4 regions of the Brenneria nigrifluens DSM 30175 genome follow, and region 1 is predicted to be linked to each of the others. Evidence: predicted binding sites of a transcription regulator. Region 1 holds the regulator's gene; each other region holds the start of a gene.
The links. Region 1 encodes CRP, which controls carbon source genes, mostly activating them, when cyclic AMP is high. Its sites were predicted from a motif close to ATGTGANNNNNNTCACAT; they were not measured.

Region 1 (3,697 bases):
CGGCGAAGTGGTTCTGGTGTGGTCGGAACTGCATGAAACCATCAACATCATGCCCCGCGGCCAGTTTAATGCCGGCGAGTATCACCCGCGCTGAACGCCGCAAAAGCCAAAAAAGAGGATGCATCGCTATCGGCAACCGTGCTAACAATGATAAAAACCTCTTCTGCAGTCTGAAACCTTGTCTTTTTTGATGACGTTTCCCGGCAAGCCCCGCAGCAAACGTCACCATCATGGAGTGAAGCGCCTTATGTCACATCAGCATCCGATTATTGCGGTTACCGGCTCCAGCGGAGCGGGAACCACAACGACCAGCCAGGCATTCCACAAGATTTTCCAGCAGTTAAACATGCGCGCAGCCCAGCTTGAAGGAGACAGCTTCCATCGCTATACCCGCCCGGAAATGGATATGGAAATACGTAAGGCGCGGGATCTCGGGCGTCATATCAGCTATTTCGGCCCGGAGGCCAATGATTTCAGCCTGCTGGAACAGTCATTTACCGAATATGGCCGCCACGGGCGCGGTAAAACCCGTAAATACCTCCACACCTATGATGAAGCGATCCCCTACAACCAGGTGCCCGGCACGTTTACGCCGTGGGAACCGATGCCGGAACCCACCGACGTGCTGTTTTATGAAGGCCTGCATGGCGGCGTGGTGACCGATAGACACAATGTGGCGCAACACGTCGATTTGCTGGTCGGCGTAGTGCCCATCGTCAACCTGGAATGGATTCAGAAACTGATTCGCGATGTGAACGAGCGCGGGCACTCGCGCGAAGCGGTGATGGATTCGGTGGTGCGCTCCATGGAAGACTACATCACCTACATTACGCCGCAGTTTTCACGCACGCACATCAACTTCCAGCGCGTTCCCACCGTTGATACCTCCAACCCGTTCGCCGCCAAGTCGATCCCTTCGCTGGACGAAAGCTTCGTGGTGATTCATTTCCAGGGGCTGGATAATATTGACTACCCCTATCTGCTGGCCATGCTGCAGGGATCGTTTATTTCCCATATCAACACCCTGGTGGTGCCCGGCGGGAAAATGGGGCTGGCGATGGAGTTGATTATGGCGCCGCTGGTGCAGCGCCTGCTGGAAGGAAAAAAAATCGAGTAGTCCGCCGCGGCAAAACACGGCGCGGCATCAGCGGCCGATACGCCGAGGATTACCCCGTTATGCGGACTTCATGACTGTGCGTGACCTCAACGCCTTTACCCAGCATCAGCGCCACCGAGCAATAGCGCTCCGCGGAGAGCGCCACCGCCCGCTCCACCGCTTTCTCCGTCAGCCCTGTGCCCGTTACGATAAAATGCAGATTAATGTGGGTAAACAGACGCGGCGCTTCCGTTCTCCGCTCCGAGGTCAGCTTAACCTCACAGTCCGCAACGTCATGACGGCCTTTCTGCAGGATCGACACCACGTCAATCGCACTGCAGCCGCCGACCGACATCAACACCATTTCCATCGGGCTTGGCGCTTTGTCTCCCGAATCGCCGTCCATCAGCACCTGGTGACCGGACGCTGATTCGCCAAGAAATGTTAAGCCTTCAATCCACTTCACTCGAGCCTGCATGCCGCCTCCGCTAAAAATTTTTTGAAAAATTATATCCTTACTTTACAAAAACACGCTATAACCAGAGCTTCATCATGCTGAAGCGAGACAACACAAGACAGGTTCTTCAAGCTGTGCTACAAACGAAAATAGAATCTGCCTTTTCTGGACAAACTCAGATACCGGGGAGATGATGATGTCGCCAGATAGAGGCTCCAGTATATTCCCTGACATCATTCTTCCTACACGAATTTTGAATGTTTAGCAGTAATACGCCGTACAGGGAACTCTGAGCCCTGTGATTTGCGCAGTGAATTACAACAGAGGATGATAGCGAATGGTTCTCGGCAAACCGCAAACAGACCCGACTCTCGAATGGTTCCTTTCTCATTGTCACATCCACAAGTATCCATCGAAGAGCACCCTGATTCACCAGGGTGAAAAAGCAGAAACGCTTTACTACATCGTGAAAGGCTCTGTCGCAGTGCTGATCAAAGATGAAGAAGGCAAAGAAATGATTCTCTCTTATCTCAATCAGGGAGATTTTATCGGCGAACTTGGCCTGTTTGAAGAAGGTCAGGAGCGCAGCGCCTGGGTACGGGCGAAAGCGGCTTGTGAAGTTGCTGAAATTTCTTATAAAAAGTTCCGGCAGTTGATTCAGGTAAATCCCGATATTCTGATGCGCCTGTCGGCGCAGATGGCCAGCAGACTGCAGGTTACTTCAGAGAAAGTCGGTAACCTGGCGTTTCTCGACGTCACCGGCCGTATTGCTCAGACCTTACTGAACCTGGCAAAACAACCCGATGCCATGACTCACCCGGATGGCATGCAAATAAAAATCACCCGTCAGGAAATTGGGCAAATCGTTGGCTGTTCACGCGAAACCGTGGGCCGTATTCTTAAAATGCTGGAAGACCAGAACCTGATCTCCGCACATGGTAAAACGATTGTGGTTTACGGTACCCGTTAAACCATTCCGTTACCCTACAACAAAAAAGCGTGAAGCGGCCTTCACGCTTTTTTCTATCACCATCAACGCAGCTCTCGGATTTACCCGCCAGTTAATGAGCAGGGTATTTATTATTAAAATATATTATTTACTGGAAATATAAATAGTCTTATTAACAGGCTGCATTTATTATTTGTAATATCGGCCAACATAAAAAGCAGTCATGATTTATCAAGTTGTGTTTTAACATAGATCAATAAAATTGTATTTTTATTTATTTTAAGAAAACCCCTATTAATACGGATGTCGGGGGGATTTTTCAGATAAATCCACCTTATATTAATATATTGGTAAAAATAGAAACCCATGGAAACAAAAAAACCACAATTAAAATATAACTTATTGATAATTAAATGATAAATATAAAATTCATGATTTTTATTGGAAATTACCTTTTCATAAAACCCGCCTTTCCTTTCGATTATTGAAAAGACGCATTGAATTGAAGGTATTGTATTGTTTTATTTTTGTGATAACACTGATACGGATTTTTATAAAACTGAAAACCGATCTTTCATTTTCAGCGAAAAAATCCAACCTTATTACCCTGGGCATATGGAACGAGAAATGCCTTAACGAAGTTATATTCCAACAGGAGATAATCCTTATGAAATACCTACTGCCTTCAGCCGCCGCCGGGCTGTTATTTCTTGCCTGCCAACACGCGATGGCGGCCGATACCGGCGGCTATGCCACCACCGACGGCGGCAACGTTTCCGGAGCCGTCAATAAAACGGCCGGTTCAATGCAGGACATTGTCGATATCATCGCGGCCGCGCGTCTGGACTCAAGCGGTAAAAAAGTGTCAGGCGGCGCCTACCCCGTCGTCATCACCTATAACGGCAATGAAGATGACTTAATCAAGGCGGCGGAAGCCGATATCTGCGGTCAATGGAGCAAACCGGCGCGCGGCGTGGAGATCAAGGAGTTTACCAAAGGCATTACCATCCTCGGCAGCAATGGTTCCTCAACGAACTTCGGTATCTGGATCACCAAGTCGTCCAACGTCGTGGTGCGTAATATGCGCATGGGTTATATGCCCGGAGGCGCCCAGGATGGCGATGCAATCCGCATCGACGACTCGCCGAACGTCTGGATCGACCATAACGAGATCTTCGCGAAAAACCATGAGTGC
Region 2 (3,697 bases), 480 kb from region 1:
GGTGCCCGGCCTGCTTTTTCTTTACGGCCTGATATAAGGGTTCCGCGGATTTGATTTCATCGGCGCTCGGCGTATTGCGCACGGAGATATAACCGGTGAGTTGATTGTGATGATAAACCGGCGTGACGTTGGCGCGGACCCAGTAGTGGTCGCCATTGCACCGCCTGTTTTTTACCAGCCCGGTCCAGCTGTCGCCTTGCTGTAGGGTGAACCACATATCGGCAAAGGCTTCGGCCGGCATATCCGGGTGGCGCACAATATTGTGCGGCTGGTTGATTAATTCATCCTCCGAAAAGCCGCTGACGTTGATAAATGCGGAGTTGGCATAGGTGATATGGCTGTGAATATCTGTGGTGGACATTAATGTCGTATCCATATCCAACAGATACTCCTGCTGTGTGACAGGCGTATTTAATCGCATCAGAAACCCCGGCGGTATATTGCTGTTTAAATTAATTCAAGATATTCAATTGGGTACGCTGAATTTTTTTCGCTATTTGATAATAGTTTACCGAATGCAATCACCCGGTTATCAGCATGGATGAATTTATGATGATGAGGATCCTGCTGTCAATAAATTCATTTGATCATAAGTAATTCATTGATAAAAGATAATGATTCACAGGATTAAGTATCAATGGCAGCTATACCCGTCATACTTCAAGTTGCAGATGCGTTGGCTGCGCTCAGTCACCCGAATCACTTACTTGAGTAAGCTCATCGGGATTCCTTCCCTTGCCGCCTTCCTTCAACTCGAATTATTTAGGGTATATACCCGTCATACTTCAAGCTGCAGATGCGTTGGCTGCAACTCGAATTATTTAGGGTATATATTCAATAACGGGGGATACGCTGGTTTTGTTAAATTTTATTAGGTGATTTTTACGTATTTGGCGTGAAATGTTGCTGGTCGTTGTTTTTTTCGCTGTTACCGGGCGAATTTTTAGATGTGAAGATTTATTAAATTGATCCTGGGTCAAAAACGGCTTGTTGAATTAATAAATGGCCGGAAAATATTCCGGCCATAAGAAGATAATGTCGCAATCAGGTTACCGGCGCCGGGTTGAAAACCGCCAAGGCGTTGTGAATACCCCATTGATCTGACCAGGTTTTCTTTCTGCCGCTGGCGATGTCGAGAATAAAGTGGAACAGCTGCCAGCCGACATCTTCAATCGTCGCGTCACCCGTGGCGATGGTGCCGGCGTCGATATCCATCAGATCGTGCCAGCGTTTTGCCAACGCCGTACGGGTCGCCATTTTAATGACCGGCACCGCCAGTAAGCCATAGGGCGTGCCGCGGCCGGTGGTAAAGACCTGCACGGTGATGCCGGAAGCCAGCTGCTGCGTGCCGCAAACAAAGTCGCTGGCTGGGGTCGCCGCGTAAATCAAGCCGCGTTTGGTCGAGCGCTGCCCCGGAGACAGAACTTCGACAATGGCGCTGGTGCCCGATTTGGCAATGGAGCCGAGCGCTTTTTCCACCACGTTGGCCAGGCCGCCTTTCTTGTTGCCGGGCGACGGGTTGGCGCTGCGGTCGGTCTGGCCGCTATCGAGGTAGGCGTCATACCAGGCCATCTCTTCCAGCAGACGCTTACCGACCTCCTGGTTAACGGCCCGCGGCGTCAGCAAATGGATGGCGTCGCGCACTTCGGTGACTTCTGAAAACATCACCGTCGCGCCGCAGCGTACCAGCAGATCGGAGGCGAATCCGACCGCCGGGTTTGCCGTCACGCCGGAAAAGGCGTCGCTGCCGCCGCACTGCATGCCGACCACCAGATCGGATGCCGGGCAGGTTTCACGCCGGCGCCGGTTCAACCGCTGCAGATGCCGATCGGCCGTGGTCAGAATATCATCCACCATTGATTTAAAGCCCACATGATGTTCATCCTGTAAACGAACGATGCTGCTGTCGTCCAGCGAGATGGCCTGCACGTCGGGCGTGCCTTCCAGCAGGCGTTCGGGTTGAAGTTTTTCACACCCCAGGCCGACAACCAGCACTTCGCCGCCAAAGTTGGGATTCAGCGCCAGGTTATGAATGGTTCGTATCGGGACGACCGCCGCCGGGGCATTGATGGCCACGCCGCAGCCGTAGAGATGATTGAGGGCCACAACGCCGTCGACGTTCGGATACCTGGGAAGTAAATCCCGTTCAATGATGTTAACCACATAGTCCACCACCCCCGCGACGCAATGTACGCTGGTGGTAATGCCGAGAAGATTTTTCGTACCGACGCTGCCGTCGGGATTACGGTAACCTTCAAAGGTATAACCTTCCAGCGGGGGAAGCGCGGCGGGGACTTTTGTGGCCAGCGGCAGGGTTTCCAGCGCCGGGGCCTGGGGCAATTCCACCAGCGATTCGTCAATCCAGCTTCCCTGGGGAATATCTCTTAACGCATAGCCGATGATTTCACCGTAGCGAATAATGGGTCCGCCTTTATCAATATTGACCAGAGCGACTTTGTGCCCCTGGGGAATATGCTCAATTAATTCCAGTCCGCTATCAAATCGGGTTCCGGCACGTAAACCATTATCATTAACAATGATGGCGACATTATCATCACTGTGAACTTTAATGTAAAATGCCTGCACGGAATTCTGTTTGTTCTGCGACATAACGTCTCCAGTAAATGCTTAATTTTCAGAAAATCAGTTTTTTTCTTCGTGTTATAATTAGGGCTATATAGATTTTATATATACATAGTATCTGATTTTTAATCGCACTGGATTGTGCAATTGAATGATATTTTTTGTTTTTAACGTCGTATGATCTGGCGAATAGCCAATATACTGTGATCTATCTCACCTTACATATTTTAATGGGCTATGCCACTGACAATAATGTGATGCTGGTCGCAATTTTTTGTGCGTAACCCATAAAATAGATGTAATGCGGCGCTGATTATTGTGCATTTTAACAATGCTATTCGGTTGCGCTATTTTTATACTGATAACGTTTTCCAAATCTTTGCGGATAAAGATGGTCATGCAACATTTTATTAAAATAGTCTTTATCTAAAACATTTAAATAAAATACTCAAATTTCAATGCCTGGCGTGATGTTGGTTTATTTGAGTTAACATACTAATAACGAGAGCCAAGGGGATTTTATGAATTCCGATGCACTTCTTACAACAAGAAAAACTTATGTTCGTTACATTATCCTATTCATCATCTTTACAGTTACCGCTATAAACTATGCGGATCGCGCGACATTGTCGATAGCGGGTTCGGCAGTAGCGCAAGAGTTACAGCTAGACGCGGTGCATATGGGATATATTTTTTCCGCATTCGGCTGGTCATATTTAGTGATGCAGATACCCGGCGGTTGGTTGCTCGACCGCTTCGGCTCCAAAAAGGTTTATGCCTATAGTATCTTCTTCTGGTCCCTGTTCACTTTCCTGCAAGGATTTGTGGATTGGGTTCCTTTGGTGTGGGCTCCGTTAACCCTTTTTGCCCTGCGCTTTATGCTGGGATTTTCCGAAGCGCCGTCTTTTCCCGCCAATGCCCGTATCACCGCGGCGTGGTTCCCGACCAAGGAGCGCGGTACGGCATCCGCCATTTTCAATTCGGCCCAATACTTCTCACTGGCGATTTTCTCTCCGATCCTCGGCTGGTTGACCTACCAATGGGGTTGGGAACATGTCTTCCTGGTGATGGGCGGATTAGGGTTTGTATTGACCGCGGTATGGCTTAAGTTTAT
Region 3 (3,697 bases), 2.3 Mb from region 1:
AAGCCATTGCCACGCTGGAAAAAGAGGGCTTCCCGATCTTCGCCTACGACGCTTCCCTCGGCGGTCAATACCCGGTTATCTGCGTGGTGCTGTTTAATCCGGCGAACGGAACCTGTTTCGCCTCTTTTGGCGCGCATCCCGATTTTGGCGTGGCGCTGGAGCGCACGGTGACCGAACTGCTGCAAGGGCGCGGGCTGAAAGATTTGGACGTTTTCACCCCGCCGACCTTTGACCTCGACGAAGTCGCCGAGCATGCCAATCTGGAGACCCATTTTATCGACTCCAGCGGTTTGATCTCCTGGGATATGTTTAAGAATCAGGCCGACTATCCGTTTGTCGACTGGAGTTTCAGCGGCACCACGGAAGAGGAGTTCGCCACGCTGATGGCGATTTTCCAGCGGGAGGATAAGGACGTGTATATCGCGGACTACCAGCACCTGTCGGTTTACGCCTGCCGCATTCTGGTTCCCGGCATGTCGGATATTTATCCCGCCGACGATCTGCTGCTGGCCAATAACGCCATGGGCGCGCATCTGCGCGATACGCTGCTGGCGTTGCCGGACAGCCGCTGGGAAAAAGCGGATTATCTCGCCCTGTTGCAGCAGTTGGACGACGAAGGCTTTGACGACTTCACCCGGGTACGCGAACTGCTGGGTATCGCCACCGGTAAGGATAACGCCTGGTTCACGTTGCGTATCGGCGAGTTGAAATCGATGCTGGCCTTGGCCGGCGGCGATCTGGAACAGGCCTTAATCTGGGCGGAATGGACGCAGGATTTCAACGGTTCGGTCTTCCCCGCGCCGCGCGCCAATTACTATCGCTGCCTGCAAACGCTGTTGCAGCTGGCGCTGGAGCCGCAACGCAATCCCGCCGACTATTACCACGCTTTCGTCAGCATGTACGGACGAGAAACCGTGGACGCGGCCGGTGCTGCCATCGCCGGCGAACAGAGTTTCCACGGGCTGTTTACCATTGATGACGCATTCGCCGCCTTGCCGGCGCATCGCTCGCTGCTGGCGGCGTATGAGAAATTGCAACGGGCGAAAAGCCGTTACCGGCAAGTCAATTAATGCCGGCGGCGCAGTAATAGAGTTGCGTCCCTGCCGGCATAAAGTGGCGATAGTCTGTTTTCGGCATAACACACCGGTACTCCTTAAATCCGCGGGGGTACCGTTATTCGAAAAGCAATATTTACCTTAACGCAACCGTCTAAAAAGGGAAGTGTTACGAACCAGTGAATTTTAAATTAAATTTCATCATAAATAGCGCCCCTAAATTATACAAAGCATGATAATCATTAACGCCTAATCGGGGGGCTAAGGTCGGCAAATTCAAATCTTTTTGTAAAGTTTAAAATATTTTTTCTATATTAAAATCAATTAGATAATCAAAAAACAAAGGAGTTTTCCGCGGTCTGTGCGAGTACTAGTTTCGCGCAATATGATCCACATCAAATTTTGCTTTATACTGCTTTGCTAGTATCTCGACGCTGATAAATTTTAAGAGAGAGTTAGTGTGAAAGCTGACAACCCCTTTACTCTACTATTACCGGCCGCGATGGCGAAAGTCGCCGAAGATGCCGGTGTCTATAAAGCAACAAAACAGCCGTGGACCACGTTTTATCTGGCGATCACCGCGGGTGTCTTTATCTCGATTGCATTTGTTTTTTATATTACCTCTACCACCGGCACAGCGACGATCCCCTTTGGTATATCCAAGCTGATTGGCGGTATCTGTTTCTCGCTGGGGTTAATGCTGGTGGTGGTTTGCGGCGCGGATTTATTTACCTCCACCGTGCTGACTGTCATCGCCAAGGCCAGTGGACGTATCACCTGGAAACAACTAGCCTGTAATTGGGTCAATGTCTATATCGGCAACCTGCTTGGCGCTCTGCTCTTTGTGGCGCTGATTTGGTTTTCCGGCGAGCATACGGTCGCCAACGGCGCATGGGGACTCAACGTTCTGCAAACCGCCAATCACAAACTTGAGCACACTTTTATTGAAGCATTGTGCCTGGGAATTCTGGCAAACCTGATGGTATGCCTGGCCGTGTGGATGAGTTATTCCGGCCGAACCCTGACGGACAAGATGTTTGCGATGATTTTACCGGTCGCCATGTTTGTCGCCAGCGGTTTTGAACACAGTATCGCCAATATGTTTATGGTTCCGATGGGGATCGTAATCAAAAATTTTGCCGCCCCCGAATTCTGGCAGGCAATAGAAATGGCGCCCTCTCAATTTGAACACTTAACCGTTAGTCATTTCATCACAAGCAATCTGATCCCTGTCACGATAGGGAATATCATTGGTGGAGGCTTACTGGTGGGTTTAACATATTGGGTAATTTATTTGCGCGGCGGAGACCAGCACTAGGGTGCAATCAGCCGCAACGTCGGGTTTTAAAAAAATCCATATCAAAGGTAGGTGTAAAATGACCGATCTGAATGAAAAATTGGCCAGCGCATGGCAGGGTTTTAGCAAAGGTGAATGGCAGGATGGAGTCAACGTTCGTGACTTCATTCAGAAAAACTACACGCCGTATGAAGGCGACGAATCTTTCCTGGCCGGCGCGACCCAAGCGACCACCGCGCTGTGGGATAAAGTCATGGAAGGCGTCAAACTGGAAAACCGCACCCATGCGCCGGTTGATTTCGATACCACCGTGGCAGCGACCATCACCTCCCACGATGCCGGCTACATCAATAAAAGCCAGGAAAAAATCGTCGGTCTGCAAACCGAAGCTCCGCTGAAACGCGCGCTTATTCCGTTCGGCGGCATCAAGATGATTGAAAGCTCCTGCCAGGCATACGATCGCCAGCTGGATCCGCAGCTGAAAAAAATCTTCACCGAATACCGTAAAACGCATAACCAGGGTGTTTTCGATGTTTATACCCCTGACATTCTGCGCTGTCGTAAATCAGGCGTGCTGACCGGTCTGCCCGACGCCTACGGCCGCGGCCGCATCATCGGCGACTATCGCCGCGTGGCGCTGTACGGTATCGATTACCTGATGAAAGACAAGTTCGCCCAGTTCTCTTCTCTGCAATCCAAACTGGAAAACGGCGAAGACCTGGAAGCGACCATCCGTCTGCGCGAAGAGATCGCCGAACAGCATCGTGCGCTGGGCCAGATCAAGGAAATGGCCGCCAAATACGGCTGCGATATTTCCGGTCCCGCCACCAATGCGCAGGAAGCGGTACAGTGGACCTACTTCGGCTACCTGGCCGCGGTTAAATCGCAGAACGGCGCCGCGATGTCCTTCGGTCGCGTATCCACCTTCCTGGATATCTACTTCGAACGCGATCTGCAGGCCGGTAAAATCACCGAAGAAGAAGCGCAGGAGCTGGTCGACCATCTGGTGATGAAGCTGCGTATGGTTCGTTTCCTGCGTACGCCGGAATATGATGAACTGTTCTCCGGCGACCCGATCTGGGCAACCGAATCCCTGGCGGGCATGGGTCTTGACGGACGTACGCTGGTTACCAAAAACAGCTTCCGTTTCCTGAACACCCTGTACACCATGGGGCCGTCGCCGGAACCGAACATGACCATTCTGTGGTCCGAAAGACTGCCGCTGAACTTCAAGAAATACGCCGCGAAAGTATCCATCGATACCTCTTCCCTGCAGTATGAAAACGACGACCTGATGCGTCCTGACTTCAACAACGATGACTATGCCATCGCCTGTTGCGTCAGC
Region 4 (3,697 bases), 990 kb from region 1:
TGGTCGTTGCCGGACAGCGCGTACAGGTTATCAAGAAAGATGAGGATAAAGGCGGCGTGCTGAAGCTGGGCACCGAGATTGTCAGCTCGCAGGATGGTTCCATCGCCGCCTTGCTGGGCGCCTCTCCGGGCGCGTCCACCTCGGCGCCGATCATGCTGAGCCTGCTGAAAACGGTCTTTAAGGATAAGGTCGCGACGCCGGAATGGCAGGCCAAGCTGAAGGAAATCATTCCTTCCTACGGCCAGACGCTGGACGGCAATATTGAATTGACCAATAAGATCCGCAGCTACACCAGCAGCGCCTTGCAGTTGAACTATATTGAAGTAAAACCGGAATAACGTTGTGATATGGCGTTGATAAGGCCGTGCAAGCGGCCTCAGCCCATTGATAAAGCTCGTTATTAGGGAGAGCGTGGCGAGGGGCCGTAGCGGCGTAAGCCGCCGGAGCGCCCCTCGGTACGGTAGGCCCGGGTATCGCCGACTTACAGGCGACTTTGTCAGCAATCTCAGGTCGCGCAAGCGGCCTTTTTTACGTTACGGAGCGCAGGTTTAGAACGCGTAGTTGAGGTTCACGCCGTACAGCCAGGCCTTGCCTTCAGAGCTGTAGGTATAAGTGTTTACCCCCACGGGATCCGCCTCGCGGATGGTGACTTTCTTACCGTGCATATAGGAAACCCCCACGTCCACCGACGCGTCTTTATTAAAGGCGTAGGTGGTGCCGGCGCTCAGCCAGAAGCGGTCCTGATCCGGAATGGAGACGGAGCGCTTGTCGGCGGGAACCGGGCTGTCGTCAAAGGCGACGCCGCCACGGAAGGTCCAGTTATCGTCATGATAATAGGTGGTTCCCAGGGCGATACGGTAGGCGTCGCGGAAACCTTCTTCTTTCTGGAATAGCGTCCGCCCATTATTACCCGTCGCTTTCAGCTCCTGGAACTGGCTCCAACTGGTGTAGGCCAGGCTGTAATGCACCGCCCATTTGGGCGCCACGCGATGGTAGGCCGACGCTTCCCACATTTCCGGCAGATTCAGCGTCAGTTTGCCGGGGATGGTCGCTCCCCCGGTGCCTCCGATGGCGACAGGGATGTCGTTGCTGTAATCGCCGTTAAAATCGATATCGACCTTGGAACGGTAGGTCAGGCCGTAGCGGTTGTTTTCATCCACTTCATACAGAATGCCGGCGTTCCAGCCGTAGCCCCACTCTTTACCCTCCAGACGGGATATTTCGGAGGAGGGCTGTAAACCAAGCGCCGGCGCCAGTTCCCCCGCATTGCGAACGATTTTCGCATCGGCGTACACCGCATTCACCCCCAGACCAAAGCTGAAGTGCTGATTGAGGCGATACGCGGCGCTCAGGTTCAGGTTGGAGGTCACCAGATCGGTTTTGCCGCCGATGGAACCCGCGACGTAATTATCGTTGAATTCCGTCGCCAGACCGTAATTGGTCACGGCGGAAGCGCCGATGGCCCACCGATCGTTAAGCGGCATAACAAAGTGCAGGTTCGGCACCCAGGCATGGGGCGCAATGTTTTCGGCATCGGCGTTTTGGCCGGATGAGCTTGAACCGTTCAGATCAATATCCGGGTTTATATAGGTCACGCCGCCGGAGAAAGAGGGACGATCAAACAGGGTCATGGTTGCCGGGTTACGGCTGCCGGAGGCGGCGTTATCCGCGACGGCGCCTTCACCGGAAAACGCGCGTCCCAGACCTGACGAGGAGTATTCGTTGAGCTGGAAGCCAGCCGCGGAAGCGTTTGCTGAAACCAGTGCCACTGCAACAGCAATTGCGGATTGTTTTAACCGGTTTTTTTGGCTCATGACCAAAACCTCTTTATGTGCTCGTGAGTTAACTTTGTTACATCAAGTAACAAGGGACGCGCATTGTAGGGGGCGCTCTCAATCTGGCAAATCGGACCAGTTGCCAAAGTATATGTGGGGAATATTTAAATGTTGCATGTATGTAGTTAAAATATGTCGTAATTGATACAGAAATAAGATCTGCTTAACATTTTGGTTGATTTTAACGGCGAGAATTAGCGAGATTTTACCCTGCTATAACAATGGAATGTGACGGTTCTCACTAAATGCCGCGGCGGGCAGTAAGTTCTAGTGCTGAACTGAACCGGTGAGTAGAATAGAGCGGAAAGTAAGTTTTTTTGAATCGGATCATAGCCGTTGTACAGATCTCCGCCGTATAGAGGAAGAAATGATGACAAACGCCATAAACAAATGTTCTGCCGAAGAAACCGCCGCCTGCTGCTGCGTGGATGTTGGCACGGTGATGGATAACACCGATTGCACCGCGTCTTACAGTAAAATCTTTATCGAGCGGGCCGAGGCCGAGGCCACGCTGCAAGCGCTGACGGATAAAGCCCGTTCGGTGGAGTCGGACCCTTGCCAGATCGAAAGTCGGCTGGAAAGCGTGGACGGCGGCGTGAAGCTGGACATTGATTTCACCTTCAGCTGCCAGGCTGAAACGATGATTTTCCAGCTTGGGCTGCGTTAAGCGGCCTTGTTTCCGTCTCGCCGCGGCTCCCTGCTTTAGTCATCAATTGCAATAGGATAGCTATTTTTATCACTGGCAGATAATTCTGTGATTCTATTTAATTTCAAGATTATCGTTCGCTAACAGGTTGCAAAGATGAGTACGGTGGATGCCGCCCGTCACCGGGCACAGATTCAGTCCCATATTGAACGCTCCGCTCAGCGCTATCTGCGGGTCAGCCATCAGATTCACGCCCGGCCGGAAATCGGCAATCAGGAATTTTTCGCCGCCGAAACGCTGGTCGATGTGCTGCGTGAGGCGGGATTTGCCATCACCCAGAATATCGCCGGGCACGAAACCGGGTTTATCGCCCGCAAGGGGGAAAGGCATAGCGGGCCGCGCATTGGTTATCTGGCGGAATATGACGCGCTGGCTTTGTCCGGCTATCGTCTGCTGACCGAACCGTCGTTGCTGGCGGCGGTGAAAGCGGATTTTCAGCGCACCCACTAGCCGGCCCCGTGCCGGACGGACATTTCCCCTCTCATTTTGCCTCGCCGCGGTTTGCGTAATGTAACTATCTGGTTAACAATCAGATCAGGTCTGACCTGTTGGGCGCAGGCTCGATTTTATCAGTTAACAGGGGAGCGTTTATGAGCGAGGTGTTACCACTGATAACCCGTCGTGGCGATCGCGTGGCGATTGTCGGCGGATTACGTACCCCGTTTGCCCGCCAGGCGACGGCCTATCATGGCGTGCCGGCCGTGGATCTGGGAAAAATCGTGGTGAATGAGCTGCTTATTCGCACCGGCATCGATCCCGAACTGATCGAACTGCTGGTTTTCGGTCAGGTGGTGCAAATGCCGGAGGCGCCCAATATCGCCAGGGAAATTGTGCTGGGAACGGGGATGAGCGAGCATACCGACGCGTACAGCGTATCCCGCGCCTGCGCCACCAGTTTTCAGGCGGTGGCCAACGTGGCGGAAAGCATTATGGCGGGCGTCGTCGAGGTGGGGATTGCCGGCGGGGCGGACTCCTCCTCGGTGCTGCCGATCGGGGTGAGTAAAACCCTCGCCGCAACCTTGGTCGATATCAGCAAAGCCCGCACGCTGCGCCAGCGCCTTAAACTGCTCGCCCGGCTGCGCCCCGGAGATTTGCTGCCCGTCGCCCCCCCGGTGGCGGAATACTCCACCGGCCTGCGCATGGGCGATACGGCGGA

Region 2: the regulator CRP is predicted to act here: its motif matches at 2,836-2,853, upstream of garD (galactarate dehydratase).
Region 3: the regulator CRP is predicted to act here: its motif matches at 1,439-1,456, upstream of focA (formate transporter FocA).
Region 4: the regulator CRP is predicted to act here: its motif matches at 2,062-2,079, upstream of EH206_RS06715 (YfcZ/YiiS family protein).

Annotation. Positions count from the first base shown of each region.
Region 1 covers NZ_CP034036.1:466,280-469,976, reverse strand. The annotation lists gene EH206_RS02120 (YheU family protein) at 1-94, shown strand, start outside; gene EH206_RS02115 (phosphoribulokinase) at 248-1,117, shown strand; gene EH206_RS02110 (OsmC family protein) at 1,167-1,574, opposite strand; gene crp (cAMP-activated global transcriptional regulator CRP) at 1,891-2,523, shown strand; gene EH206_RS02100 (polysaccharide lyase) at 3,170-3,697, shown strand, end outside.
Region 2 covers NZ_CP034036.1:944,587-948,283, forward strand. The annotation lists gene EH206_RS04300 (methyl-accepting chemotaxis protein) at 1-421, opposite strand, end outside; gene garD (galactarate dehydratase) at 1,045-2,610, opposite strand; gene EH206_RS04310 (MFS transporter) at 3,105-3,697, shown strand, end outside.
Region 3 covers NZ_CP034036.1:2,756,694-2,760,390, forward strand. The annotation lists gene ycaO (30S ribosomal protein S12 methylthiotransferase accessory factor YcaO) at 1-1,070, shown strand, start outside; gene focA (formate transporter FocA) at 1,516-2,373, shown strand; gene pflB (formate C-acetyltransferase) at 2,432-3,697, shown strand, end outside.
Region 4 covers NZ_CP034036.1:1,457,795-1,461,491, forward strand. The annotation lists gene mqo (malate dehydrogenase (quinone)) at 1-338, shown strand, start outside; gene fadL (long-chain fatty acid transporter FadL) at 549-1,814, opposite strand; gene EH206_RS06715 (YfcZ/YiiS family protein) at 2,206-2,502, shown strand; gene EH206_RS06720 (N-acyl-L-amino acid amidohydrolase) at 2,638-2,991, shown strand; gene fadI (acetyl-CoA C-acyltransferase FadI) at 3,132-3,697, shown strand, end outside.